Regions from separate parts of the Pseudoduganella sp. R-34 genome, predicted to be linked through region 1. Evidence: predicted binding sites of a transcription regulator. Region 1 holds the regulator's gene; the other holds the start of a gene.
What was found. Region 1 encodes LexA, which represses DNA repair genes until DNA is damaged. Its sites were predicted from a motif close to ACTGTATNNNNATACAGT; they were not measured.

Region 1 (14,553 bases):
ACATCGTCGACAACACGATGACGTCGCCCTACCTGTTCCGGCCGAAGGACGTGGGCGCGGGCCTGGTGGTGAATGCGCTGACCAAATCCATCGGCGGCCATGGCAACGCTCTGGGCGGCGCGCTGACCGACACCGGCGCTTACGACTGGACCAGGTTCCCGAATATCTTCGAGAACTACAAGAAAAATCCAGCGGTGCAGTGGGGCCTGGTGCAAATCCGCGCCAAGGCGCTGCGCGATTTCGGCGCATCGCTGGCGCCGGAAGCTGCACACCATATCGCCGTCGGCGCCGAAACGCTGGCACTGCGCATGGACCGCACGTCGGCCAACGCGCGCGCCCTGGCCGAAATGCTGGAAGCCGACGAGCGCGTGGCAGCCGTGTACTACCCGGGCCTCAAATCGCACCCGCAGCATGGCATCGCAGCGGAGCTGTTCAAGGACTTCGGCTCGTTGCTGAGCTTCGAGCTGAAGGAGGGCATCGACTGCTTCGACTACCTCAACAAGCTGAAGCTCGCGATCCCGACTTCCAACCTCGGCGACACGCGTACGCTGGTGATCCCGGTCTCGCACACCATCTTCTACGAGATGGGCCCCGAACGCCGCGCTTCGATGGGTATCGCCGAGAGCCTGATTCGCGTCTCCGTCGGCATCGAAGATACCGCCGACCTGATCGCCGACTTCAAGAACGCATTGGATTAAGAAACGAAAGTCGGGGTCAGGTCTGGCAATCCGCCACGTTTTTCGCCATGCGAAAAACGTGGCGGATTGCCAGACCTGACCCCGACTTTTATTTAGTACGGGACGCCGAAGATGGCGCTGAAGCGGGCCTTTTGTTCGGCGGTCGCGGCCGGATCGCGCAGCAGGTAGGTTTCCAGCATGCCGAATTGCTCAAGGCGCAGGCCGATCTCCTTGAATAGCGGGCTCAGATCCGGCGCCTTGCTGGTGGCGACGATGTTGTTCAGCAGCGGGTCGAGGTCGACGCCGCTGATCGCCTTGCCGATGCGGACAATATCGGCCTGGTCGTATTGCTTGCCCTTGCGCCCGAACTCCTTGTACATCTCGTTCAGCAGCGTGTCGAGGCTGACCTTGCCCTTGCTGGCCTTGCGCAGTTCGACGTCCATCGCCAGGCCGGCGATCGTGCCGCCGCCGTAGACCAGCAGCCAGTTGCGGTGCTTGTCCTTCACCGCTTCGCGTACGGTGACGGTCAAGCCTTGCACGTTGCGCGCGACGTTCTGGCCGCGTGCGAGATTTTCCAGCTGCTGGATCAGCATGCTGCGGTCCATCAGCTTGTTGCGCGCCATGGTGATCACGGTGACGTAGTCGTTCACCCCTTCCTTGAACCACTCTTCGCTTTCGTTCTTCGGCACCAGCGAGTGGCCATCCCAGAAATGGGCCAGTTCGTGCGCCATTACCTTGCCCCAGATCGGACGGGCGACTTCGCTGCCGTCGTCTTTCAGGTATTGGCTGAAGGAGCCGGCAAACGCACCGCCGTCGCCGCTATCGCCCTGGTTGATCACGATCAGGAAGCGGTCGGCGACCGGTCCGCGGCCATACAGCTTCTGGTAGCTGTTCATCTGCTTGTCGATCATGGAGATGAAGGCGTCGCGCCGCTTCCAGTACTGCTTGCCCATCACCAGCGTCATTTCAACACCGCCCGCCTTGAAGGTTTCCGCGTGAGCCGTGCCGAAGAAGAAGGCGTTGTTCACCAGTTCACGCCGCGACTCGACCAAAAAGGTGCCCGGCTTGCCGGTGCTGCGCCAAGGCGTATTGGCTTTCCATCCTATCGGCAGGTCGAATGTGACTTCGGTTTGCCCGAGCATTTTCTCGCCGGGGACGATGAACAAGGGATAGCCGACCGACATCAAGCCTTCGTCGGTGTGATAGGACACTTCTTCGTTCCCGCCCGGCCATTGGTATTTGTCGTGCTCCAGCCGGATGTCGTAAGACAGGCGCAGGCGGCGGTCGCCGTCCACGTCGTATTCGCCTTCGCCCTTGTCTTTCAGGACGACGGCATTGCCGGCCATGTCGTGCACTTGCAGTTTTTCGATCAGGTCGGCCTGGCCGTTTTTGAGCTGCGGTATCGGCATGCAGTTGAACAGCGCGAGGTCGCGGCCCTCGACCCAGACGTCGGCTTCGACGTGGGCGCGTTTGGCATCCTTGTCGATGCTGAGGCGGTAGTGGTTGGCCTGGTTGTCGAAGGCGAACGCGGATTGCGCCGCCAGCATCGCAGCTGCGATGCAGAAAGGCTTGAACATCAAATCTCCCCGGTTGTGGTGTGCTTTTTGTGACTGTAAGTGAGCGCAGCCACCCGGGGAGCGTGGCTGCGACGAAATGCAGGATTGGCTAGACAGGCTGCAGGTTTAGCGTAGCGCTTTTTCCACAACGGCCTTCATGGCAGGCATGGCGCAGCGCAGCGCTGCGTGGCCACAGTCGGTGTCAAGCACGGTGGCTTCTTCCTTGCGCAGCTTGGAGAAGGCGATTGCCGGCCCAGGGTTGACCAAGTGGTCTTGGGCTGCATTGATCGGGACCAGTCGCGCCTTGATGCGCGGCGCCGCGTCTTCCAGCTTGCCGCCCTGGGCGATATCGTGGCCCAGTACAGCGCGGATCTGCCAGAGGGAATTGTTGGCGTCAGTGCCGTCAGGATCGGAGGCCTGGCTCTCGCGGAAGAATTTTTCAAAGTCCTTCGGCGCGGTGCGTGCGCTGCGATGCGCCGGGCTGTCGAAGTTCATTGCGAACAGCAGGTTATACATTGGCAGCGCCGGGTTCTGGGCATAGCGGCCGCCTGCGTAGGCTGGCTCGTCAAGTACCGACTTTTCAACGATGCGCAGGAACAGCATGTCGGACGATGTCAGTCGCGGTGTGCCCGCGATGGGAATGGCTACGTCCATGAAGCCCGGGTAGCTGGCGGCCCATTGGAAGGCCTGCATGCCGCCCATCGAGTAGCCCATGACGGCGTGAAGGTGCTTGATGCCCAGTTTTTCGGTCAGGAGCTTGTGCTGGCTGGCGACCATGTCGCGTACCGAGAACTGCGGAAAGGAGGGGCCGGGTTGGGTCTTGCTGTTTGAAGGGGAGCAGGATACGCCATTGCCCAGTGCATCGACCACGATCACGTACCATGGCGCCGGATCGAACAGGGCGCCGCTTTGCAGCATCCCTGCCGCATCGCGGCTGGTGCCGGTGTGCCAGGTCGTGAACAGGATGACGTTTGATTTGTCAGCGTTCAGGGTGCCGAAAGTACGGTAGCCGATCGAGCAATCGTTGATGGTGGCTTTGTTTTCAAGCTGCAGGTCGCCCATGTTGGCGAACTGCTGTTGCGGGGCGGCGGCGTATGCGGTGGAAATGGACAGCGCCAAGGCGCACAGGATCGAGCTGATACGGCGGACGTGCATGTGATCTCCTCTCCTTTTTTCGATGCAAGAAGGATAACTCGAGCGGCCCTTGTCTTGGAACCCGAGTGCGACAGAATGCAGAAATGGGGGCGCAGGCTGGCTTAAAACGGCGCGCGGGCCAGCGGAGGGGCAGGGATTGCGCCAGCCGGGCCAGCGCGGGAGAAAGGCCCAGGGCGCACGTCGCACCCCGAGCGCAGGACGGTCTTAGTGCCAGGTTCGCATCAGGCCAACGGCCAGGCCTTCCAGGGCGAAGTCGTCTTCTTCGGTCACTGTGATCACCTTGAAGTCCGGATTTTCCGGCAGCAGTTCGATCTTGCTGCCGGTTTTGCGGTAGGTCTTGACGGTGACATCGTTGCCGATGCGGGCCACCACGACCTGGCCATTGCGGGCGCTGTCGGTCTTTTTCACGGCCAGCAGGTCGCCGTCCATGATGCCGATGTCGCGCATCGATTCACCGCGCACCTTCAGCAGGAAGTCCGGCTTGGCCGAGAACAGCTTGGGGTCGACGCTGTAGGTGGTCTCCAGGTTTTCCTGGGCCAGGATGGGCGAGCCGGCGGCGACGCGGCCGATCAGCGGCAGGGAAACCAGCATGCCGGCCGGGACGGCTGGCATGTCGTCGAATTCGACATTGGCACGAGCGGCCGGGCGCGGCGCTGCTGCACCGGTCGCCGGGCCGCCGAAGTTGCCGGTCAGGCGAATGCCGCGCGAGGTGCCGGCGGTAATTTCGATGGCGCCCTTGCGTTGCAGGGCTTTCAAGTGTTCTTCTGCAGCATTGGCGGACTTGAAGCCAAGCTCCGCCGCGATTTCGGCGCGGGTAGGCGGGAAGCCGGTGCTGTCGATCGCATCCTTGATCAGGTTGAGGATCTGTTCTTGTCGTGCTGTGAGCTTGATCATGGCGCTATGGTGAACTGTGGATATAGACAGTCTGTATTTTTGTACAGTATGAAAGGAATTGCAAGCAAATTTGTTGCAATGACAGAAAATATTCGGCTTAATAATGTTTCGACAACCATTGGAGGGCAGGATGGGACGGTTTGCTTTCTTGCTGGCGGCGGGGATTTCCTTGTTCGGTGCCGTGATTCATTTCGCGGCGCCTTGGCTGGGGCCGGAGTGGTATGCCTTCCTGCAGGCGCCGCCCAAGGTCGTTGCATCAGCCCGCGCCGGGACGTGGTTCGCGCCGGCTGGCGCGGTAGTCATAGGGGCCTTGATGTTGATCTGCTCCTTGTATGCGCTGGCTGGCGCAGGGCGCTTGCGCTGGTTGCCATTTGCGCAAATGGCGCAGGGCACGATTGCTGCGATTTGCCTGCTGCGCGGGCTGCTGGTGGTGCCTTACTTGTACAAATTCCCCGATCGTGTGTGGACGTTTGATGTGGTCGCCTCCCTGGTCTGGCTGGCGGCCGGGCTCGGGTTCCTCGCCGGGATCTTGCAATCGTCTGAGGCGACGCAGCCTGCCATGGCGGCGAGGGGCGAAGCCTCAGGCGATTAAGCCGCAGGCAAGCAGCGCGTCATCCAGCGTTCTTACCCGGAGCAATGCAAGGGCGCAGCTTCCAGGCGGCGTCGACTGGTCCATGCCCCGGCATGCCAGCCCAGCGGGCAGGGGGCTTTGCGCGCCATCAGTAAACCTTGAGCCGGCCGGCAAAGTCTGCTATGCTTGCGGGCTTACCTCTTCCCACACCCGTCTTGACGCCGGGGTGGGCTATATTCACAGTCCTTAAGGGAGTTATTAATGCGTCACTACGAAATCGTATTTATCGTCCACCCGGACCAAAGCGAGCAAGTGCCCGCGATGATCGAACGTTACAAGACCAGCGTGACCTCGCGCGGCGGTAACGTGCACCGTGTTGAAGATTGGGGCCGCCGTCAAATGGCGTACTCGATCCAGAAACTGGCCAAGGCACACTACATCTGCCTGAACATCGAATGCGACAACGAGACCCTGGTTGAGCTGGAAACCGCATTCAAATTCAATGATGCCGTGCTGCGTCACCTGACCGTCAAGATGAAGAAAGCGGAAACCGCTCCTTCCCCGATGATGAAGTCGGTCCAGCGTGAAGACGCGGCCAAGAGCCATCGCGCCGAAGCCCCAGCAGCTCCTGTAGCGGCGTAATTCCTGACAGGAGACGGTCTGTACAACCAGCTCCGGGTTACCGCCCTGATCGCCGAACGGGATGAGATTCGATACACCCCGGCCGGCCTGCCGATTGTGAATGCAAGCTTGCAGCACAGTTCGCAGCAGACAGAGGCAGGCATTGCCCGACTGACCGAGTTTGAAGTCCCTGCCGTTGCGGCAGGTGAGTTGTCAAAACGATTCAGTCAGGCGCCCCTTGGAGGCTTGTACGAGTTCACCGGTTTCCTGGCCAAGAAGAACCGCAATAGCAGAACCCTGGTGTTTCACATCATTGATTTTCGTGCTGTCTAAACAGCGCAATTTTTAAATACAGGAGCCTAAAATGGCATTCGGTAAAAAGTTCGACAAAAACAAGCTCAAGCTGAAAGAAAAGCGCAAGCAACAAAACCCACTGTTCAAGCGCAAGAAGTTCTGCCGCTTCACCGCCGCTGGCGTTGAGCAAGTGGACTACAAAGACGTAGACACCCTGAAAGATTTCATCCAGGAAAACGGCAAGATCATGCCAGCACGCCTGACCGGCACCAAGGCGCACTACCAGCGTCAAGTTGACACCGCGATCAAGCGCGCCCGCTACCTGGCCCTGCTGCCATACACCGATCTGCACCACGCTTAATTAGCGATCAGATCAGAGATCCTGGAGAATTAATATGCAAATCATCCTGCTGGAAAAAGTTGTTAACGTCGGCAACCTGGGCGACGTGGTGAAAGTGAAAGACGGCTACGCCCGTAACTTCCTGATCCCTCAGAAACTGGCACGCCGCGCTACCGCTGCTGCTGTTGCTGAATTCGAAGCCAAGCGCGCCGAACTGGAAAAAGCTGCTGCCGCCAAGCTGGCTGCTGCCCAAGCCCAAGGCGAGAAGCTGAACGGCATGACCGTGACCGTGTCGCAGAAAGCCGGCGTTGACGGCCGCCTGTTCGGTTCCGTGACCAACTTCGACATCGCTGAAGCCCTGACCAAAGCCGGCTTCGCAGTGGAAAAGTCCGCTGTGCGCCTGCCAACCGGTCCTCTGAAGACCACCGGCGAGTTCCCAGTGGCTGTTGCCCTGCACACCGACGTGGTCGCAGAAGTGACCGTGGCTGTTGTTGGCGAAGCTGCTTAATCAGCGTCGTAAATACAGCAAGAAAGCCGGGTTCGCCCGGCTTTTTTTATTTTCAGGGATTATTACGGCGTTGCCGAAGCAGGTATAATGCGCGCCATGAACGCCGCACCCCAGTCCGACCCACAAGTCGATTCCCTCCGCATCCCGCCGCACTCGATCGAGGCAGAGCAATCTGTCATCGGTGGTTTGTTGCGTGACAACGCGGCGTGGGACCGTATTGCGGACTTCATGAATGCGGAAGACTTCTACCGCTACGACCACCGCATCATCTTCGAGCAGATGATTCGCCTGATTAACTCGGGCAAGCCGGCCGACGTGGTGACCGTGTTCGAGGCCCTCAGCATGCTGGGCAAGGCGGAAGAGGTGGGCGGCATGGCCTACCTGAACGCCATGGCGCAGAACACCCCTTCGGCCGCCAATATCCGCCGCTATGCGGAAATCGTGCGTGACCGCGGCGTGCTGCGCAAGCTGATTACCGTGGCCGACGAAGTGTCGGGCAACGCCTTCAGCCCGCAGGGCAAGGACGTGAAGCAGATCCTGGACGAGGCGGAAGCAAAGATTTTCGCCATCGCCGAAGCCGGTTCGCGCGGCGCCGCCGGTTGGCTGCCGGTGCAGCCGCTGCTGACCCAGGTGGTGGAGCGTATCGACGAACTGTATTCGCGCGACTCCAGCTCCGAAATCACCGGCGTGCCGACCGGCTGGACCGACCTGGATAAAATGACTTCCGGCCTGCAGCCTGGCGACATGGTGGTTGTTGCTGGCAGGCCATCAATGGGCAAGACCGCATTTTCCATGAACATCGCCGAAAACGTGGCGGTGGAGGCGGGCCTGCCGGTCGCCGTGTTCTCGATGGAGATGGGCGGCGTGCAGCTGGCCATGCGTATGCTTGGCTCGGTCGGCCTGCTGGACCAGCACCGCCTGCGTACCGGCAAACTGATCGACGAGGATTGGCCGCGCCTGACGCACGCCATCCAGAAAATGAATGAAGCCCAGGTCTACATCGACGAGACCCCGGCACTGAACCCGATCGAGATGCGCGCCCGTGCGCGCCGCCTGGCCCGCCAATGCGGCAAGCTGGGCCTGATCGTGGTCGACTACCTGCAACTGATGCAGGGCAGCCAGCCGGGCGACAACCGCTCGGCCGAGATCTCCGAGATCTCGCGTTCCCTGAAGGGACTGGCCAAAGAGCTGCATTGCCCCGTCATTGCGCTATCCCAGCTGAACCGCTCGCTGGAACAACGTCCCAATAAACGTCCCGTCATGTCCGACCTGCGCGAATCCGGCGCTATCGAGCAGGACGCGGACGTGATCATTTTCCTGTATCGCGACGAAGTCTATAACCCGGACTCGCCGGATAAAGGTACCGCCGAGATCATTATCGGCAAGCAGCGTAACGGTCCAATCGGTGCGGTGCGCCTGACCTGGATCGGTGCGTACACCAAGTTTGGCAATTACACCGGTAACCTGTCGATCTACCAAGGCGACTGATTACCAGGCGGGCCACGCTGGGTGGCCATGCTGCAGTATCTACGAATCAACCAACGGAGAACAAAAATGTTTGGACGCTTGATGCCCTCGGAGGGCAAATTCTTTGACATGTTTAACCAGCATGCCGAACTTTGCGTGAAGGGCGCCAAAGAGATGCTGGGCCTGATGGCCAATTTCGACGACCTGGAAAACCGTGTCCACGCCATCGAAAGCATCGAAAAGCAGGCTGACAAGATCACCTACCAGGCGGTGGACCTGCTGCACAAGACTTTCATCACCCCGCTGGACCGCGACGACATCCACAAGCTGATCACCAAGATGGACGACATCCTGGACCTGATGGAAGACGCCGCCCAGACCGTGTCGCTGTACGACCTGCACTCCGTCACCCCGGAAGCCAAGCGCCTGGCCGAACTGGTCCTGGCCTGCACCGAAAAGGTGAAGGATGCCGTGGCCCTGCTGTCGAACATGGACAATGCGTCCCGGATCGTCGGCATCTGCGAAGAGATCGACCGCCTGGAATCGGACGCCGACCACGTGATGCGCGCTGCCATGTCCAAGCTGTTCCGCGACGAACCGGACGTGCGCAACCTGATCAAGATGAAGGCTATCTACGAGATCCTGGAAACCGTCACCGACCGCTGCGAAGATGTTGCCAACATCATCGAAGGCATCATCGTCGAAAACGCATAATTAAAAAGATCATTTCATGAGCAACCTCGAAATTAGCATCTGGGCGCTGGGGGCACTGGTCTTCCTCGCACTGGTGTTCGACTTCATGAACGGCTTCCACGACGCCGCGAATGCGATCGCCACGGTGGTGTCCACCGGCGTGCTGAAACCGCAGACCGCCGTGATGATGGCTGCCTTTTTCAACTTCATCGCGATATTCGTGGTCGGCCTGAAAGTGGCGACCACCATCGGCAAGGGAACCATCGAACCCTCGGTGATCGACCATTACGTCATCTTCGGCGCGCTGATAGGGGCGATCGTCTGGAACGTGATCACCTGGTACTACGGCATTCCATCCTCGTCCTCGCACGCCCTGATCGGCGGCCTGGTGGGCGCAGCGGTGGCCAAGTCCGGTACCGGCGCGCTGATCTCCGGCGGCTTGATCAAGACCGTGGTGTTCATCGTCGTGGCGCCGCTGCTGGGCTTCGTGCTTGGTTCGCTGATCATGCTGATCGTGTCGTGGGTCTTTGTGAAATCGACCCCGCGCAAAGTTGACGGCTGGTTCCGCCGGCTGCAGCTGCTGTCCGCGGCCGGCTACTCGCTGGGCCACGGCGGCAACGACGCGCAGAAGACCATGGGCATCATCTGGATGCTGCTGATCGCTTCCGGCCATGTGGCTGCCGGCGACGCGGCGCCGCCGGTGTGGGTCATCGTGGCCTGCTACGGCGCGATCTCGTTCGGCACGCTGTTCGGCGGCTGGCGTATCGTCAAGACCATGGGCCAGAAGATCACCAAGCTGAAACCGGTGGGCGGCTTCTGCGCCGAAACCGGCGGTGCGATCACCCTGCTGATGGCGTCCTTCTGGGGCGTTCCCGTCTCCACCACCCACACCATCACCGGCGCGATCGTCGGCGTGGGTTCGGCGCAGAAGATGTCGGCCGTGCGCTGGGGCGTGGCAGGAAATATCGTGTGGGCCTGGATCTTTACCATTCCTGCTTCCGCCTTCGTGGCGGCGGTGGCATGGTGGGTCGGCAAGCACATCATGTAATTCCCGAAGGGGCGCTGCGGCGCCCTTTTATTTTGCTCACAAGTTCTCAAAATTGGGATATATTCTCAATTATGGGAAATTCATTCGAAGACCGCCTGGTGCGGCGCCTGGCCGGCTTGCGCGAAGAGCGCATGCTGTCGCTGGAGGAACTGGCTGCGCAGAGCGGCATCAGCCGCGCTACCTTGTCGCGCCTGGAGCGCGGCGAAACCAGCCCGACGGCGGAAATGCTGGGCAAGCTGTGCGCTGTTTACGGCATGCCGATGTCGCGCCTGATCGCGGAAGTGGAGCAGGCGCCGGTGCAGTTGATCCGCCGCGCCGAGCAGGCCGAGTGGCACGATCCGGCCACCGGATTCGTGCGCCGCATGGTGTCGCCGCCGGCGCGCGGCTTCCGGGCGGAGATGATCGAAGGACGGCTGCCGCCCGGCGCCGTGATCGAATACGCGCAGCCGCCGGTGAATGGCCTGGAGCAGCATATGTGGATGCTGTCGGGGGTGCTGGACTACACCATCGACGGCAGCCTGCACCGGCTGCAGCCGGGCGATTGCCTGCGCTTCCACCTGCATGGTGCGACGCGTTTTTCCTGTCCCGGGCCGGACCAGGCCCATTACCTGATTGCGATATGCGAACCATAGAACAACTGGATGGCGCCGGACTGCTGGCGCACGCCGATCAATTGGCGGAAGTGCTGCGTGCCTGCGTGCTGGCCGGCGCCAGCGTAGGATTCGAACTGCCATGCCCGCGCGAGGAGGCGCGGGCGTTCTGGCTTGGCCTGCATGACGCCGTGGGGCGCGGCGAGCGCCGGCTGTTCATCGTGCGCGGCGCGGACGGGCGGATCGACGGTACGCTGCAACTGGTGCTGGCCGCCATGCCGAACAGCCGCCACCGCGCAGAACTGTCCAAGATGCTGGTGCACCCGCGCGCCCGCCGCCAAGGCGTGGCGCAGGCGTTGGTGCGTCACGCGGAGGCGACAGCGCGTGCCCTGGGCCGCACCCTGATCGTGCTCGACACCTGCAGCGGTGAACCGGCGGAAGGCATGTACCTGAAGCTTGGCTATGAGCGCTGCGGCGAGATCCCGCAATTCGCCACCATGCCGGACGGGCGCCTTGGCGCGACGACTTTCATGTACAAGCTGCTGCCGGGCGAGGCGGATGCGCTGGCGTTGACAGCGAAACTGGATGGCACGCTGCAGGCGATCACCGGCGACAGCGGCCGCACGCTTTAGGCCGGGTCGTGGCAGACCACGCACAGCTTGTTGCCGTGCGGGTCGCGGAAGTAGGCGCCGTAATAGTCGGGATGGTAGTGCGGTCGCAGGCCGGGCGGCCCTTCGCAGCTGCCGCCATGGGCCAGCGCCGCGGCGTAGGCGGCGTCGACGACCGCTCGCGATGGCGCCGCCAGGGCCACCATCTGGCCGTTGCCGGCGCCTGCCGCTTGGCCGTCGAACGGGCGGCCGACCAGGAATAGCGGACGGCCGCCTTGTGCCGGCTGCCAGCCGGCCCAGGGCCGCGTATCGTCGCGGAAGCGCAGCTTGTGGCCCAAGGCCGCCATCACGGCGCCATGGAAGCGGAAGGCTGCCTCGAAATCGGCGGCACCCAGAAAGATGTGGGAGATCATTTGATGCACACCTGGCGCACGGCCTTGATATCGGTAATACCCAGCAGGACCTTTTCGATCCCGTCCATTTTCAAAGTCAGCATGCCGTCTTCCAGCGCGGCCGCCAGCAACTGCGCGACGCGCGCATGCTCCTGCAGCAGCTTTTTCACGCGGTCGGTGCCGATCATCAATTCGTGCAGGCCGACGCGGCCGCGGTAGCCCTTGTTGCACTGTTCGCAGCCGACCGGCCGGTATAGCGTGAAGCGGCCTTCGGCGTCGGCATAGCGCTCGCGCCAGCCGGCCACTACCTGCTGGCGCGCGGCCAGCGCGTCACGCTGGAACGCGGAAGTGTTCTGCAGTTCTTCGCAGTATTCAGACAGCAGCAGGTCGAGTTCCGCTTCGCCCGGCTGGTAAGCCTCCTTGCAATTGCCGCACAAGCGCTTGGCCAGGCGCTGCGCCAGGATGCCGAGCAGCGCATCGGCGAAATTGAACGGGTCCATGCCCATGTCGAGCAGGCGCACCACCGATTCCGGCGCGCTGTTGGTGTGCAGGGTGGAGAACACCAGGTGGCCGGTCAGCGAAGCTTCGATGCCCATGCTGACGGTTTCCTTGTCGCGCATCTCGCCGACCATAATGATGTCCGGGTCGGCGCGCAGGAAGGCGCGCATCACGGTGGAAAATTCCAGGCCGGCCTTGCGGTTGACCTGCACCTGGCGCAAGCCTTTCTGCGTGATCTCCACCGGGTCTTCCGCGGTCCAGATCTTGGTTTCGGGCGTGTTCAGGTAGTTCAGCACCGAGTGCAGGGTGGTGGTCTTGCCGGAACCGGTCGGGCCGCATACGAAGAACAGGCCGTAGGGCTTTTCCACCGTGGCGCGCAGGCGGTCCAGGTTGGCCGGCAGCACGCCCAGCTTGTCGAGCGGGATCGGCTCGCCTGCCGCCAGGATACGCATCACCACGTCTTCGACGCCGCCGGCCGAAGGGATGGTGGCCACCCGCAATTCGATGTCGAGCGGGCCGTATTTCTTGAATTTGATCTTGCCATCCTGCGGCTTGCGGCGCTCGGAAATATCGAGGTCGCACATGATCTTGATGCGCGCCACCATGGCGGCCCGGTAGGAGGCTGGGATTTCGATGTAGGGCACCAGCACCCCGTCCTTGCGGAAGCGGATGCCGGTCTTGCCCTTGCCCGGCAGCGGTTCGATATGGATGTCCGACACGCCCTGGCGGTGCGCGTCGACGATGATCTTGTTGAGCAGCTTGACCAGCTCGTTCTCGACCGCTTCCGATACCTCCTGCGGCGCCTCGACGTCGCTGTCGCCATCCTCGCCCATGCCGGACAGCAGTTCGTCCACGCTGGTGGCATCGCCGGTGCCGAAGAACTGCCCCAGGGTCTGTGTGAATTCGGCGCGCGTGGTGACGCGATAGTTGACGTGCACGCGCGGGAACACCTGGTTGACGATGTGCGACTGCATCACGCGGTCTGGGTCGATGGTCAGCACCAGCAGGCCGTCGCGGTTCTCCTCCAGTGGCAGCCAGCCCGACTCCTCAAGGTATTGCAGCGGCAGCTTTTTCAGCAGGTCGACCGGCCGCACGCGGTCGGGCCGCGCCGGCTCGTACGGGATGGTGTAGTACTTGGACAGCGCTGCGCCGAGGACGGCGGGCTTGACGTGGAAGTCCTGCACCAGCACCGCTTCCACATCGGCTTCCTTCTCGCGCGCGGTGCGCAGGGCTTGCTCCAGTTCCTGCGCCGACAGCACGCTGTCGGCCACCAGCGCATCGTAGCGGGTGCGCGGCAGCGGGGCCGGTTTCAGGCGCTGGCTGAAGGCCACGGCCAGGGTGTCGCCCAATTGGCGCACGCCTTCCAGCGCGATGGACGAGAAGGGCTGGCCGTTGCGCGTATTGATGAACTGGACCACGCCCAGCAGGCGGTCATGGGCCATCGCCACCAGCGGCGCCACCAGCATCTGGCGCGTGCGGTAGCCGGTGCGCTGGTCGACGCCCTGCTGGAAGTGCAATTCGGGCGAAATGCGGCGCAATTCGTCGGCGTCATAGACGTCGCGGATGTTCAGCGTCTGGCGCGTCATGGCGACGTAGCCGGCAATGCTGGAAGCGTTGATGGCCAGCTTGAGGTCGCGGAAGCTGGTCATGCCGGTCTTCACCTTGGAGACGATATAGTTCTTCTCGTCGTTCATCGCATACAGGGTGAAGCGGTCGCATTCGAACAGGTCGCAGAACTCCATGCCCAGGTCGAGCATGATTTCGTCCAGGTTGCTGGTGGCGTGGATCTTGGTGGTGACGGCTTGCAGCTTGCGGAAGAAGGCCAGGCGACGTTCGGTTTCGGCGCTGGAACTGGTATCAGGCAGTTGGTCGGTTTCGCTCATGCTTGCGGGCTCAAAGGTTGACTTCCAGTCCCTCGTAGGCGAGGAACACTTGCAGGCCGTCCAGTTGCCCGGCGTGGCGCGCCATGGCGTCGGCGAAAACGGCTTCGAGCTCGTCGTCGCTGCGGGTCGGTTCGTGGTGGGTGCAGTACAGGCGGCGCACGCCGCAGCGCAGCGCCAGCGCCAGGGCGCTGTCGAAAGTGCCGTGGCCCCAGCCTACTTTGGACGGATATTCCTCGCGCGTGTAGGAGCAGTCGGCAATCAGCGCATCGACGCCCTGCACCATGGCATCGATGGCGGCTACGTGTTCGGCGCTGCCGGGCGGCTCGTGGTCGCCGGTGAAGAACAGCGACTTGCCGTTGCACTCGATGCGGTAGCCAAGGTCCGTCACCGGGTGGTTCATCAGCGCGTGGCGCACGCGGGCATCGCCTACCTCGACCGCATCGCCCGGCTCCAGCGTGCGGTACTCGATGGTTGCGCCCATCTGCGCTTCGCCGACCGGGAAGTAGCTGTACTGCAGCTGGACCCCCATCACGTGCTCGATGCCCTTGCCGCTGGCCGGATCGCCGGCGCCGTGCAGGCGCACCCGGCTGTCTTTCAGGAACAGGGGAGAGAAGAAGGGCAGTCCGTGGATGTGGTCCCAGTGGCTATGGCTGATGAACAGGTTGGCTTCGATCGGGCGCCTGGCATCGGCCAGCAGGGATTGCGCCAGCGGAAACAGGCCGGTGCCGGCGTCCAGCACGATCAGGGTGCCGTCGTCG
Region 2 (14,553 bases), 860 kb from region 1:
TCTACACCGTGAGTATTCCCGGCTGCGAGGTGCCGGCGCGCTTGTTTGTCGGGCAGCGCAAGGATTCGTTCGTGGTCAACCTGGGCGAAACCTTTGACCTGATCAACATCAAGGCGCCTGCGGTGGAATTCCTGGCCAATGCGGAGAAGAATGCGCGCGACGACCTGGACGACAAGAACGTGACATCCATCGAGATGGAAGTGGCGGCCCGTTGCCTGACTTCCGGCACGGAGGCGGTGATTGGCGGCTGGACCACGGCCAGCCTGCGCCAGGGACGTTTGATCAATCCGAACGGCGGCTCGAAGGAGGGCGGGGCGTGGACGCAGGTGTCGCGGCTCGGCATGCCGCTGGTGAACGAAGTGGTGATCGGCTTGAAGGACAAGGACCGCTTCAACCACAGCAAGCCCGTGCAGGATGGGCAGTTTGCGGACTACGTCACCAATCCAACCCTGCCGGCACTGGTTGAAGTGCTGTTCGGCAGCGCGGGCGCCAAGGCGCCTGTCAATTTCCCGCGCAATGACCTGGTAACGGTGTTCCTTACCGGCGTGCCCGGGCTTAACCAGCCTGCGCGCGTGAAGGCATCGGAGATGCTGCGCCTGAATACTTCGATCGCTCCGGTTGCAAAGGGCGCGCAGAAACGGCTGGGCGTGATCGATGGCGATAACGCCGGCTTCCCCAACGGACGCCGGCCGGGCGACGACGTGGTCGATATCGCCTTGCGCGTGGTCATGGGCAAGCTGTGCACGCTGAACATCGGCTGCGCGCCCGGCGACGCGCCGGCGGGGGCTATCCGCTTTACCGATGGCGCTTTCCTTGACGACAGCTTCTTCAGCGCTGGCTTCCCCTACCTGAAGACGCCGATTCCCGGCTCGCCGCAGCAATAGGGGGCGCGATCATGAAACGCCTTTGTCTTGCCATGGCGGCCGTGCTGCTGGCCGGCTGCGGCGGCGGTGGTGGCGATGCCGCTTCGACGATGTCGATATCCGATCCGGTGCCGGCCCCGCCGCCGCCCGGCGACACCTTCACCTCCGCCCTCGTTGCGCTGGTCCGCAGCGCGCCTGAAACCACCGAGCCTGCCGATGTCGATGGCACGGCGCTGGGCCAGCCTGACGGCGGTGAGCCGGTCGCGCTGGAGTGAGGCCGGCATGAAGTCCGATACCTGCATCATCCGCGCTGCCGCTTCGGCCCTCGCCGCAGTTGCAGCCACGGCGCTCCCGCTGCCCGGCCTGGCCGCGCCGTTTGTGCCGCAATCCGGCGCCCAGGTGCTGGAGACGCTGCCGCGCTGGGGCGATGCCCCGGATGCGGCATTGCGCCGCCAGCGTGCGCAGATAGCCGCTGCGCCGCACGATCCTGTCCTTGCCGCAGAAGCCGCGCGGCAGTACATCGAGCGTGGCCGCGCGTCGGGCGATCCACGCTATTTCGGCTACGCGCAAGCGGTGCTGGCTCCCTGGTGGAAGTCTGCTGCGCCGCCGGTCCAGGTATTGCTGCTGCGCGCGACGCTGCTGCAATCCAGCCATCGCTTCGCCGAGTCGATCCGCGACCTGGGCGCCGTCACGCGCGCAGACCCGGCCAACCCCCAGGCCTGGCTGACGCTGGCGACAGTGCAGGTGGTGCGGGGCGAGTACGACGCGGCCGTTCGCAGCTGCGGACGGCTCTCGTCGCTGGCCAGCCAACTGGCCGGCATGGCCTGCCTTGCCAACGCCCGCGCCGCCAGCGGCCAGCTTGCAGCCAGCGAACACCTGCTGGCGCTGGCCATCGAACGCTCGGGCAGGGGCCAGGGCGCATCGTCCGCATCGGACGCCGGCTTGCGGCTCTGGGCATTGACGCTTTTCGGCGAACTGGCATATCGGCGCGCCGATGCCGTGCGCGCAGAAGAGCGTTTTCGCCTGGGGCTCGGCCTGGCGCCGGGCGATAGCTACTTGCTTGGCGCTTATGCCGACCTTTTGCTGGACCAGGGACGCGGTGAGGAAGTGCAGGCGCTGCTGCGCAAGCACCTTCGCATCGATGGCCTGCTGCTGCGGCACACGATCGCCGCGTCGCGTTCCGCGCCGGCCTCGCAGGCCGTGACAAGCGCCGTCGCAGATTTGCAGGCGCGCTTCGATGCGGCTACCCGGCGTGGCGACGCGATCCACCAGCGTGAACAGGCCCGTTTCGAGCTGCATTTGCGCCATGACGCGCGCGCTGCGCTGGAGCTGGCGCTGGCCAACTGGCAAGTGCAGAAAGAGCCTGCAGACCTGCGCATACTGCTGGAAGCGGCACTCGCGGCGCGCGATCCAGCGGCAGCCCGCCCGGCGCTGGCATGGCGTCGCCGGCATGGCCTTGAGGACAGCCAGGTCGCTTCGCTGGCGCGGCAGCTGGAAGGCGGCGCATTATGATCTCCCGACAATTTCACGCATACAGGCTGGCCGCACTGATCTTCCTGTGCCTGCTGCTGGCCGCCGGCACGGCGCACGCCCACAAGCCAAGCGACAGCTACCTGGCGCTGCGCCTGGCGACTGCCGTGCCGGCGGCGCGCCACCTGCGCCTCGACGGCCGTTGGGACATTGCCTTGCGCGACCTCGATTTCGCCCTTGGGCTGGATGCTGATGGTGACGGCAAGCTGACGTGGGATGAAGTCCGGTCCCGCCATGCTGACATCGCCGCCTATGCCATGCCGCGCCTCGGCCTGGCGCCGGGCTGCCGGCTGCGCGTGACAGGCCAGCAAATCGACCGCCATACTGACGGCGCTTACTCCGTCCTGTTGCTGCAAGGCGATTGCGAAAGCGGCGCCGCCTTCGCCATCGACTACCAGCTGTTCGCCGACCTGGATGCGCAGCATCGCGGCATGGCCAGCATTACGGTCGACGGCCGCACGCAATCGGCCGTGCTGGGCGGTGAGCGCACGGGGCTCGCCGCAGGCGGGGGAGATGGCGGTGGCAACGCGTGGCAACAGGCCGGCAGCTACCTGCACCACGGCATCTGGCACATCTGGACCGGCTACGACCACATCCTGTTCCTGCTTTCCCTGTTGCTGCCGGCGATGCTGGCAAAAGGCTGGCGGCCGGCGGGCGTGGATGTGCTGCGCGTCGTCACGGCCTTCACGCTCGCACACTCCATCACGCTTTCGCTCGCCGCGCTGCAAGTGGTCGCGCTGCCAAGCCGGCTGATCGAAACCGCCATCGCGGCCTCGGTCGCGGTCGCGGCACTGAACAACATCTGGCCTCTGGTGCAAGGCAGGCGCTGGCTGGCCGCTTTTGCATTCGGGCTGCTGCACGGCTTCGGTTTTGCGGGAGTGCTTGGCGACCTTGGCCTGCCGAAAGGCGCGACGGTACTCGCGCTGGCAGCGTTCAACGCGGGCGTCGAACTGGGACAGCTGGCAATTGTGGCGGCCTTCCTGCCGCTCGCATTCGCCATGCGCCGCAGCTGGATCTACAAACAGTTGATGGTGAAGGCCGGCTCGGCCGGCATCGCCGTGCTGGCCATGTTGTGGATCGTCGAACGGGCTACTGTGTAATTACATGGCCCGTACCCACGGGCCTTTGTACAGCACAGGCCCGGTCGGCCCGTTCGGATCGGGTGATCCGCCGCGCGGCTCCAGCGAGATCGCCAGCATCACGACGTCGTCGCCGACAGCGCCCGACGCGAGCGAGAACGTTGCACGCCCATCGCTTCCCAGTACGCCCAGCGAACGTGGAGATCCTTTCTTCGGAATCGCCCACAATTGCAATGACCGGTCGACCGGCACCGGTGCGCCGCCGACGATATGGGCCTGCAGCAGGCGCTTGCTGGTGTCGGCCTTCACCAGCAGGGCAGGCTGCGCTTGCTGGTCGGTCAATGTCGCGATCAGGTCGTAGCTAGGCCCGCGTAACTGCTGCAAGCTGATCGCCACCACCAGCCCCGCCGCCACTGCGGCTGATGCCGTTCCGAGCCCGAAGCCGCGCCAGAAATGCCAGCTGCTGCGTTCCGGCTTCAGGTGCAGGCGCATTTCGATATTGCGCCAGAGCTGGGGCGATGGCTCGGCCGTGTGCACGAATTCATGCATCGGCAGCAGGCGGCGCTCCCATTCCTTGACCAGCATGCGCAGGGCGGCATCAGTGTACATCCAGCCTTCGAAGCGGCGGCGTGCACCGCCGCGCAAGGTGCCAAGCACGTATTCGGCGGCCAGCTTGTCGCGCAAGGCATCGTTGCCGCGGATCTTCATGGGGCTTCTCCTTGCGACAGGCAATGCTTGAGCTTTTCCATGCCGCGCCGGATCCATGTCTTGATCGTGCCGACCGGCAGCGACAGGCGCTGCGCCACTTCGGTGTGCGACAGGTCATGGAAGAAGGCGAGGCCGATCGCCAGCCGGTGCAAGCCTTCCAGCCGCGCCATGCAAGCAATGAGCGCACGGGCGTCGCTGCTCATTTCACTCGCCTCGGCGGGTGAGCTTGTGTACTCGTCGCGAAATGCTTCATGGTCCAATTCCACCGTATCGTCCGTGCGGCGCAGGATATCCAGTGCCTTGTTGCGGACTATGGCAGCCATCCACGTCAGCGGCGCTGCCAGGCCGGCCTGGTAGTGCGGCGCCGCGTGCCAGATCGACACGAAGCCTTCCTGCAGCGCTTCCTCGGCCAGTTCCCGCTTCTGCAATATACGCAGGGCAAAGCCAAACAGTTTCGGCGCGGCTGCATCGTACAGCGCGCGAAACGCCACGGCATCCTGGCGGCCGGCCGCTGCCAGCCATGTTCTTAGCTGTTCGGGTTCGATGGGCATGGGGCCATCTTATGCCGGGCTTACGGGGCGGTCTACTGTATTCCGCAAAGCAAAGCTACAATAACCGCCACCAAAACCACACTGGAGACTTCATGTCGTACCTGAACCGACTGCTGGCGGGAGCGGCGCTGAGCACCGCGGCCGGCCTTGCGCTGGCGGCGCAACCTGCGACCGTGCGCCTTGACTATATGCACACCGGTAACGCGCTAAACGAAAGTTATGCGATCGAACAAGTTGTGATTGAGCCGTTGCCATGGCCCGGCGATATGTCCAAGACAATCGATACCACTAACCGCGGCGTGAACAAGGTTGAAGTGGCGGACGCCAAGACCGGCCAGGTGCTGTACACCCGCACCTTCTCCACCATCTTTGTTGAGTGGAAGTCGACCGAGGAGGCGGCCAAGCTGACGCGCGGCTTCCATGAGTCGGTGCGCTTCCCCAAGCCTGACCGCCCGGTCAAGGTGCGCATCCTGAAGCGTGATGAGCGTAATGAATTCTCCGTGGTGTGGAGCGTGGACGTCGATACCGATGCGATGGATGTGGTGCGCAAGCAGGATGCGGCGCCCGCCAAGCCGATCCCGATCCGTGTCAACGGGCCGAGCGAGAAGAAGGTCGACTTGCTGATCCTGGGCGACGGCTACACCAAAGCCGACATGGCCAAATTCGAAGCCCGGGCACGCAAGCTGTCCGAATACCTGTTCACGGTATCGCCGTTCAAGGAGCGGGCCAAGGACTTCAACGTATGGGCGATGGCGGTGCCGACGCAGGAGAGCGGCGTGTCGCGTCCTTCCACCAACAGCCACCATGCATCGAAGCTGGGCACGCGCTACGACATCTTCGGCAGCGAACGTTATGTGCTGACCATCGACAACCGCGCGCTGCGCGAGATTGCGCAGCACGCGCCGTATGAGTTCATCGAGATCCTGGTCAACAACGATACTTACGGCGGTGGCGGCATCTACGGGCAATTCAGCACGGCCGCCGCGGATAACGATTGGGCGAACTATCTGTTCGTGCACGAATTCGGCCACCACTTCGCGGGCTTGGCGGATGAGTATTACACCTCGCCGGTGGCTTATGCCACGGGCGGAGTGCGCATGGAGCCATGGGAGCCGAACGTGACGGCCTTGCTGGATCCGGCCAATGTGAAGTGGAAGAAGTTTGTGACGCCGGGGACTGCGTTGCCGACTGCCTGGCCGAAGGCGGAGTACGAGGCGCATTCACGCGAGTACCAGAAGATTCGAGCGCAACTGCGCAAGGATAATCGTCCGGAAGCGGAGATGAGCAAGTTGTTCAAGGAGGATCTGGCCTGGACCAATGCGCTGTTCTCGAAAGCGCCGAACCGCAAGGCCGTGGGAGCGTTCGAAGGAGCGAACTACGAAGCGACGGGCTACTATCGTTCGCAGCAACAGTGCCTGATGTTTGACCGCAGCGAGGAGTTTTGCGCGGTGTGCAGCGATGCGGTGCAGGAGACAATTGACTTGTACGCCCCGCGCTAAACCGGTAAACCAGTGTCAGACCCATAGGGTCTGACACTTGGCCTGCGGCCGCCGCGTTACAGTGTCTGACCCTGCGGGTCAGACACTAGGTTGCCGGTTCAGGTGTTCGGCGCCAACCCAGTCGGCTTGATCCGCACCGGCATCGGCTTGCCCTTGCGCGCGCGCTTGCCGAAGTGCGGCGCCAGTGCCGTCGGCCCCATGCGGTCTTCCTTCGCCTTCGCAGCATTGCCAATCCCCTGCACGGTCACGCCCTTGTCGGTGATCGCGCAAGCAGCAACCAGCTTCTCCTTGTCGGCCAGATCCATCAGGATCACGCCGCGGCCGCCGTTGGACAGCACCTTCATCTCGTCCATGCCGAACACCAGCAGGTTCGATTTCTCGGAAATGACCGCCACCGCGCTCGCGCCATCGGCCACCACGGTCGGTGGCAGCGGCTTCGCGCCCTCATCCAGCGTAATGAACGACTTGCCGCCCTTCAGTCGCGACACCATATCGCCGGCCTTGGCGATAAAGCCATAGCCCGCATCGGACGCCAGCAGTAGCTGCTTGTCGCCATTGCCCGCGAAGTAGTGCAGCAGGCGGGCGCCGCCCGACAGGTCGACCAGCGTGGTAATCGGTACGCCGTCGCCGCGCGCATTAGGCAGGGCGGCCACGGGCACGGAATACACCTTGCCGTTGTCGCCGAAGCCCAGCAGGGTATCGACCGTACGGCACTCGAATGCGCCATACAGCGAATCGCCGGCCTTGAAGGTGAACTGCGCAGGATCGTGGCCGACGCCGGACCGTGCGCGCACCCAGCCTTTTTCGGAAATGATTACGGTGACCGGTTCGTCGGCCACCTTCTGTTCAACGACAGCCTTCTGCGCTTCCTCGATCAGGGTGCGGCGTGCGTCGCCGTAAGTCTTGGCGTCGCCGTCGATTTCCTTGATAACCAGGCGGCGCAGAGTGGACGGATTGTCCAGCACGTCCTGCAGGCCTTCGCGCTCCTTGCGCAGCTCGGCCAGTTCCTGTTCGATCTTGATCGCTTCCAGGCGTGCCAGTTGGCGCAAACGGATTTCCAGGATGTCTTCAGCCTGGCGGTCCGACAGCTTGAAGCGTTCGATCAGCGCCGCCTTCGGCTCGTCCGAATTGCGGATGATGGCGATGACCTCATTGATGTTCAGCAGGACGATCTGGCGGCCTTCCAGGATGTGGATGCGCTCATCGACCTTGTTCAGGCGGAACTGGGTGCGGCGGGTCACGGTGGCGAAGCGGAATTCAATCCACTCGCCCAGGATTTCGCTGATGCCTTTCTGGCGCGGGCGGCCATCGCCGCCGATCATCACCAGGTTCATCGACGCTGAAGTCTCCAGCGAGGTGTGCGCCAGCAGCATGTGCATGAACTCGGTCTGGTTCTGGTTCTTCGATTTAGGCTCGAACACCAGGCGCACAGCGGCCTCGCGGCCGGATTCGTCGCGCACCTTGTCCAGCTGGCCAAGCAGCAGGCCCTTCAGCGCAACCTGTTCCGGCGACAGGGCTTTCTTGCCCAGTTTGACCTTTGGATTGGTCAGCTCTTCGATTTCTTCCAGCACCTTCTGCGATGAAGTACCTGGGGGAAGTTCGTATACAACTGCCTGCCACTGGCCGCGCGCCAGTTCTTCGATCTTCCAGCGAGCGCGTACCTTCATCGAGCCGCGGCCGGACGCGTACATGTCGTCCAGTTGCGCGCGCGGAGTGATCAACTGGCCGCCGCCAGGGAAGTCCGGGCCCGGGATCAGTTCCATCAGTTCCGCGTGGCTGATCTTCGGATTGCGGATCATCGCCACGGCAGCTTTCGCCACCTCGGTCAGGTTGTGCGAAGGGATTTCGGTCGCCAGGCCCACAGCGATACCGGAGGCGCCGTTCAGCAGCACCATCGGCAGGCGCGCCGGCAGCAGGGCCGGTTCTTCGTACGAGCCGTCGTAGTTCGGGATGAAGTCCACGGTGCCCTGGTCGATTTCGTCCAGCAGCAGTCGCGAGATCGGGGTCAAGCGGGCTTCGGTGTATCGCATTGCCGCTGCGCCGTCGCCGTCGCGCGAGCCGAAGTTACCCTGGCCGTCGATCAGCGGATAGCGCAGCGAGAAATCCTGCGCCATGCGCACCAGCGCGTCGTACACCGACTGGTCGCCGTGCGGGTGCAATTTACCCAGCACGTCGCCGACCACGGTGGCGGACTTGCGCGGCTTGGCGGTCGGGCCCAGGCCCAGTTCATTCATCGAGTACAGGATGCGGCGCTGCACCGGCTTCTGGCCGTCGCACACGTCCGGCAGAGCGCGGCCCTTGACCACGGAAATGGCGTAATCCAGGTAGGCGCGCTCGGCGAAGGTCGAAAGGGTCAGCGATTCGCCGCCGTCATCACCGCCGCTGCCGCCATTTGGCGGCAGTTCCGGGGTTGGTTCGTCAAAGAGATTTGCTTGAGTCATAGTTTTTACTTTCTAACTGGTAATTCGGCCGGGTGGCCGTCCCGTCTGACCCGCGGAGTCAGACACCAGGCCCGCACCGGTCGCGTACCAGTGTCTGACCCCGCGGGTCAGACACTGCTTTACCGGTTTTAGATATCCGCTTCCACTTCGTTGCCGTGTTCTTCAATCCACGCGCGGCGGGCGGCGGCTTCGCCTTTGCCCATCAGCATATTGAAGCGCGAGGAGGAGTAGCTGTGGTCGAAATCGCCCAGCGACACCGGCAGCAGGCGGCGGGTGTCCGGGTTCATGGTGGTTTCCCACAGCTGCTCGGCGTTCATCTCGCCCAGGCCCTTGAAGCGGGAGATGGTCCAGGAGCCTTCCTTCAGGCCGTCCTTGCGCAGCTTGTCTTCGATCGCCACCAGTTCGCCGTCGTCCAGCGCATACAGCTTCTGGATCGGCTTCTTGCCGCGCGCCGGTGCGTCAACGCGGTACAGCGGCGGACGCGCCACGCAGATGTGGCCCTTGTCGATCAGGGCAGGGAAGTGGCGGAAGAACAGGGTAAGCAGCAGCACCTGGATGTGGGAGCCGTCGACGTCCGCATCGGAGAGAATGCAGATTTTGCCGTAACGCAGGCCAGACAGGTCAGGCGAATCGCCATGATTGTGCGGATCGACGCCGATCGCCACCGCGATGTCGTGGATTTCGTTGTTGGCGTACAGGCGGTCGCGGTCAGTCTCCCAGGAGTTCAACACCTTGCCCCGCAGCGGCAGGATGGCCTGGAATTCCTTGTCGCGGCCCATCTTGGCCGAACCGCCCGCCGAGTCGCCCTCGACCAGGAACAATTCGGTGCGGGTCATTTCGTCCGATTCGCAATCGGTCAGCTTGCCCGGCAATACAGCCACGCCGGACGACTTCTTTTTCTCGACCTTCTGCGCGGAGCGCAGGCGCGATTGGGCTTGCTTGATCACCAGCTCCGCCAGCTTCTTGCCGTAGTCGATGTGCTGGTTCAGCCACAGTTCCAGCGCGGGCTTGGAGAAGGTCGATACCAGGCGTACCGCATCGCGCGAGTTCAGGCGCTCCTTGATCTGGCCCTGGAATTGCGGGTCCAGCACCTTGGCCGACAGCACGAAGGAAGCGCGGGCAAACACGTCTTCCGGCAGCAGCTTCACGCCCTTCGGCAGCAGCGAGTGCAGCTCGACGAAGTTCTTCATTGCGCCGAACAGGCCTTCGCGCAGGCCCGATTCGTGGGTGCCGCCGTTCGGGGTCGGAATCAGGTTGACGTAGGATTCGCGCACCACGGCGCCTTCCTCGGTCCATGCCACCACCCAGGACGCGCCTTCGCCTTCGGCAAAGCCTTCCGCATCAGGGGTGGCGAACTGCTCGCCCTCGAACAGGGGGATCAGGGTTTCGCCGCCGGAGGTGGTTTGCGCCAGTTGCTCGTTCAGGTAGCCGCGCAGGCCGTCCTTGTACATCCAGGTCTGTTCGTCGCCGGTCTTGGCATTCTTCAGCGTGACCGATACGCCGGGCAGCAGCACGGCCTTGGAGCGCAGCAGGCGTTGCAGCTCGACCTGCGAGATCAGCGGCGAATCGAAATACTTCGCATCCGGCCAGGCGGTCACGCGGGTACCGGACTTCTTGCCATCCTTCGGCGCCGGCTGGGAGCTCAATGGCTCGACCAGGTCGCCGTGTTCGAAGGCGATCTGGTGGAAACCGTTGCCGGCGTCGTCTTTACGCCACACTGCAATTTCCAGGCGCTTGGATAGCGCGTTGGTGACGGATACGCCGACACCGTGCAAGCCACCCGAGAAGGCGTAAGCGCCGCCCGATCCCTTGTCGAACTTGCCGCCCGCGTGCAGGCGGGTAAAGACGATTTCCACCGTCGGCACGTTTTCTTCAGGATGCAAGCCGACCGGAATACCACGGCCGTCGTCTTCGACGGTGATGGAACCGTCGGCATTCTGCGTCACGATGATGTTTTTGCAATGGCCGCCCAATGCTTCGTCCGAGGCATTGTCGATCACCTCCTGGATGATGTGCAGCGGGTTCTCGGTGCGGGTGTACATGCCCGGGCGCTGCTTGACGGGTTCCAGTCCTTTGAGGACGCGGATAGATGATTCGCTGTAGTCGGAAACTGGTTTTTTAGTGGCCATACGTGTTATTGGTAATGCAAAGTGCTGTGATTATATACAGTATTTTCCGGTTTGACGGATCGCATGCTTGCGCATTCTATCCGCTACGGCCGGTGGCGCAAGGGAATCGCAGCGTTAAAATGGGTTTTATGACTACAGATCGGCGCCCGTTCGCAGTCAGGCTGGTCGGCTTCCCCCTGGAAGCCGAGCGGGCGCTCGCGCTGGGACTGGCCAAGGCGCCCGCCGACGGACCGGCCTATCTCTGCCTGACCGAAGACAGCCTGCAGGACCCCGATATTTACCTGGCCAACGGCACGGAACTGAAAGCGCTGGCAGCCATCGCATCGTTGGCTGCAGGCGACATCCGGCCGGCGCTGGTGCTGGGAGCGACCGGCGTGCTCCTGCCATACCCGAACCTGCCGCTACCAGTGCAGTGGAGCGCCATGTATGCGGAACTTGGCCGCCTGCTCCAGCGCCGCGCCGACGTGCTGGCCGGCCTGTCGGCTTCCGTCGATTCGCTGGTACCCGAGCGCCGGCGCCGCGAGCGGCTCGACCTCGATCTGACCGATCCCACTGTCTATGAAAAGATGCGCAAGCCGCGCCGCGAGGGCGCCGTGCTGTGCGTCGATGCCAACGCCAATTTCAGCGAACAGCTGGGCCGGTCCCTGAAGCAGTTCGGCACTGCGGTGCTGTGGGCAGTGGACGGAGTGGCAGCGCTGGCGCATTGCCGCCAGCAGCCGGTGGCTGTGGTACTGATCGACTTCGCCGCCCCGATCATCGACCATTACCTGCTGTGCGCCCAACTGCGCAGCCTGGAGGCGCAACCCGAAGTGATCTTCCTGGTGCAGTCGGCCCACGACTACGACCTGACGCGCGGCCGCGCCGCCGGCGCCGCCGGCATGCTGGACAAGCCACTGGCTGAACACCAGGTGCAGGCGGTGCTGCGCAAGTTCATGCGGCTGTAGGTATTTTTATGCGGCGTTGACTTGTCGCTGCCTTCTATTTAGACCGTTTTTACGCGCCGATCGATACGCTTTCGTCACCTTCTTTTTTGACGAAAGCGAATGTATGAAGAACGCGTTTTTCCTGGCGGCGGCGATGCTGTCCGCTCCTGCCTTTGCCAATGACCTGAGCTTCAACGCTGCGCTGGCCAGCGACTACCGCTATCGCGGGATCTCGCAATCGCGCCTGCAGCCCGCGTTGCAGGCCGGCGCCGATTTTGCCGACAGCGGGACAGGCTGGTACGCGGGCGCCTGGGCGTCGGCCATCAACTGGACGCGCGATGCCGGCGGGGCTGGCCGCGTGGAGCTGGATATCTACGGCGGCAAGCGCGGCCAACTGACGGCAGATGTCAGCTACGACGCGGGCGTGCTGACCTATGTTTACAAGGGGCGTATCCCAGGCCTCGATAACCCTGACACGACGGAGATCCACGGCCAGCTTGGATACGGCCCGGCGACCTTGAAATACTCGCATTCCGTGACCAGCCTGTTCGGCTTCGCCGACAGCAAAAACTCCGGCTACCTGGACCTGGGCGTAAATGTCGATGCGGGCGCCGGCTACACCATCAACCTGCACGCCGGCCAACAGCGCGTGAAAAACAATGGCGTCGCCGACTACAGCGACTGGAAGCTGGGCGTGAGCAAAGACCTGGGCATCGCCAGCGTGCAGCTGGCTGCCGTCGGCACCAATGCCGGCAAGGCAGCCTACGCCTCGCCAGCCAACGGCAAGTTCCTGGGCAAGAGCGCCTTGCAGCTCACGGTCAGCCGGACCTTCTGATTTTTACACCTTGTTTACACCGCTTTGCCGAGTCTTTACACCGAATTTAGGCGTGTCTCGATAAGCTGGTTCGCATGCAAACAAGACCTTCGGGGAACCTGATGGACATCGTTTTTATTGGCGCAATCGTCGCCTTTTTCGTGCTGGTTGTCGCCATGGCGGCCGGTTGCGACAAGCTGGGAGGGAAGCAATGAATATCTTTTATCTCATCGGCTCCGTCGCCACGGCCGGCTTGCTGGTCTACCTGCTGGCTGCCCTTCTGAAAGCGGAGGACCTGTAATATGACCCCCCAATCCTTCCTGCTGCTGGCCGTCTTCCTGCTGGTCCTGGTCGCCGCAGCGTGGCCGCTCGGCGCCTTGCTGGCTCGCGTGGCCGATGGCAGCAAAATCCCTGGCCTTGGCTGGCTGGCTGCAGTCGAAAGGCTGCTGTACCGTGCCGCTGGCGTGCCGGGCGACGAAGCGCAGCGAGGCATGGGCTGGAAGGCCTACGCCAAGGCACTTCTGGTCTTCAATCTCGTTGGCACCCTGTTTGTCTACGCTGTTCAGCGCTTGCAGGCCTGGCTGCCGCTTAACCCCCAGGGCCTGCCTGGCGTCAGTCCGGACTCCTCCTTCAATACCGCCGTCAGCTTTGTGGCCAACACCAACTGGCAAGGCTATGCGGGCGAACAGACCATGAGCTATTTGAGCCAGATGCTGGCGCTCGCCGGCCAGAACTTCTTCTCGGCGGCCACCGGCATTGCCGTGGCCTTTGCGCTGATCCGCGGTTTCGCCGCGCGCTCGGCAAAGTCGATCGGCAACTTCTGGGTCGACCTGACCCGCACCGTGCTGTACGTATTGCTGCCTTTGTCCTTTGTCTTTGCAGTATTCCTGGTCGGCCAGGGATCGATCCAGAACTTTTCCGCCTATAAGGAAGTGAACCTGGTGGAACCGGTGACTTATACCGTCCCGGGCGCCACGCCCGAGGCCCCTGCCCAAACCCAGAGCGTGGCCACGCAAACCATCGCGATGGGCCCAGTCGCTTCGCAGGAAGCGATCAAGATGCTGGGCACCAATGGCGGCGGCTTCTTCAACGCCAACTCGGCGCACCCGTATGAGAACCCGACGCCGCTGTCCAACTTCGCACAGATGCTCGCCATCTTCCTGATCCCCGCCGCGCTGTGCTTTACCTTTGGCCGCCTGGTGGGCGATCGCCGCCAGGGTTGGGCCGTGCTGGGCGCTATGACCATCATGTTCGTGGTCGCAGCTACCGGCATCACCGCTGCGGAGCAGGCCGCGCAACCGGCACTGCAAGCAATGGGCGTCGACCAGTCAGCCACGTCATTGCAGGCTGGCGGCAATATGGAAGGCAAGGAAACGCGTTTCGGCATCGCCGCCACAAGCCTGTTCGCCACCGTGACCACGGCTGCATCCTGCGGCGCCGTGAACGGCATGCACGATTCCTTCACGCCCTTGGGCGGTGCAGGGCCGATGCTGCTGATGCAGCTGGGGGAAGTGGTGTTCGGTGGCGTGGGCTCTGGCCTGTACGGCATGCTGGTCTTCGCCATCATGGCGGTGTTCATCGCCGGCCTGATGATCGGCCGCACCCCGGAATACCTGGGCAAGAAGATTCAGTCGTATGAAATGAAAATGACGTCGATCGCCATCCTGGTGACGCCGACCCTGGTGCTGGTGGGGACCGCCATCGCCGTCATGCTGGAAGCGGGCAAGGCCGGCGTTGCCAATCCGGGCGCGCATGGTTTCTCCGAGATCCTATATGCCTTCAGCTCGGCCGCCAACAATAACGGCAGCGCCTTCGCCGGGCTTTCCGCCAATACGCCGTTCTACAACATCATGCTGGCCGTCGCCATGTGGTTTGGCCGCTTCGCGATGATCGTGCCGGTGCTGGCGATAGCCGGCTCGCTGGCCTCCAAACAGCGGCTTCAGGCCAACGCCGGCACCATGCCGACCCATGGCCCGATGTTCGTAATGCTGCTGGTAGCCGTGGTGCTGCTGGTGG

Region 2: the regulator LexA is predicted to act here: its motif matches at 10,824-10,841, upstream of ACN9MW_RS27795 (DNA topoisomerase IV subunit B).

The regions. Positions count from the first base shown of each region.
Region 1 is NZ_CP184572.1:5,185,256-5,199,808, reverse strand. Features, by position in the region: gene ACN9MW_RS23875 (cystathionine gamma-synthase family protein) at 1-698, shown strand, start outside; gene ACN9MW_RS23870 (hypothetical protein) at 791-2,254, opposite strand; gene ACN9MW_RS23865 (alpha/beta fold hydrolase) at 2,360-3,388, opposite strand; gene lexA (transcriptional repressor LexA) at 3,593-4,282, opposite strand; gene ACN9MW_RS23855 (hypothetical protein) at 4,413-4,874, shown strand; gene rpsF (30S ribosomal protein S6) at 5,115-5,495, shown strand; gene priB (primosomal replication protein N) at 5,514-5,807, shown strand; gene rpsR (30S ribosomal protein S18) at 5,839-6,129, shown strand; gene rplI (50S ribosomal protein L9) at 6,164-6,616, shown strand; gene ACN9MW_RS23830 (replicative DNA helicase) at 6,713-8,104, shown strand; gene ACN9MW_RS23825 (DUF47 domain-containing protein) at 8,171-8,797, shown strand; gene ACN9MW_RS23820 (anion permease) at 8,814-9,824, shown strand; gene ACN9MW_RS23815 (helix-turn-helix domain-containing protein) at 9,896-10,456, shown strand; gene ACN9MW_RS23810 (GNAT family N-acetyltransferase) at 10,444-11,046, shown strand; gene ACN9MW_RS23805 (VOC family protein) at 11,043-11,435, opposite strand; gene ACN9MW_RS23800 (GspE/PulE family protein) at 11,432-13,795, opposite strand; gene ACN9MW_RS23795 (MBL fold metallo-hydrolase) at 13,806-14,553, opposite strand, start outside.
Region 2 is NZ_CP184572.1:6,048,499-6,063,051, reverse strand. Features, by position in the region: gene ACN9MW_RS27835 (DUF4331 domain-containing protein) at 1-884, shown strand, start outside; gene ACN9MW_RS27830 (hypothetical protein) at 896-1,138, shown strand; gene ACN9MW_RS27825 (hypothetical protein) at 1,086-2,375, shown strand; gene ACN9MW_RS27820 (HupE/UreJ family protein) at 2,372-3,493, shown strand; gene ACN9MW_RS27815 (anti-sigma factor) at 3,494-4,180, opposite strand; gene ACN9MW_RS27810 (sigma-70 family RNA polymerase sigma factor) at 4,177-4,731, opposite strand; gene ACN9MW_RS27805 (M64 family metallopeptidase) at 4,824-6,230, shown strand; gene parC (DNA topoisomerase IV subunit A) at 6,329-8,671, opposite strand; gene ACN9MW_RS27795 (DNA topoisomerase IV subunit B) at 8,800-10,800, opposite strand; gene ACN9MW_RS27790 (response regulator) at 10,929-11,744, shown strand; gene ACN9MW_RS27785 (TorF family putative porin) at 11,848-12,558, shown strand; gene ACN9MW_RS27780 (potassium-transporting ATPase subunit F) at 12,749-12,838, shown strand; gene kdpA (potassium-transporting ATPase subunit KdpA) at 12,840-14,553, shown strand, end outside.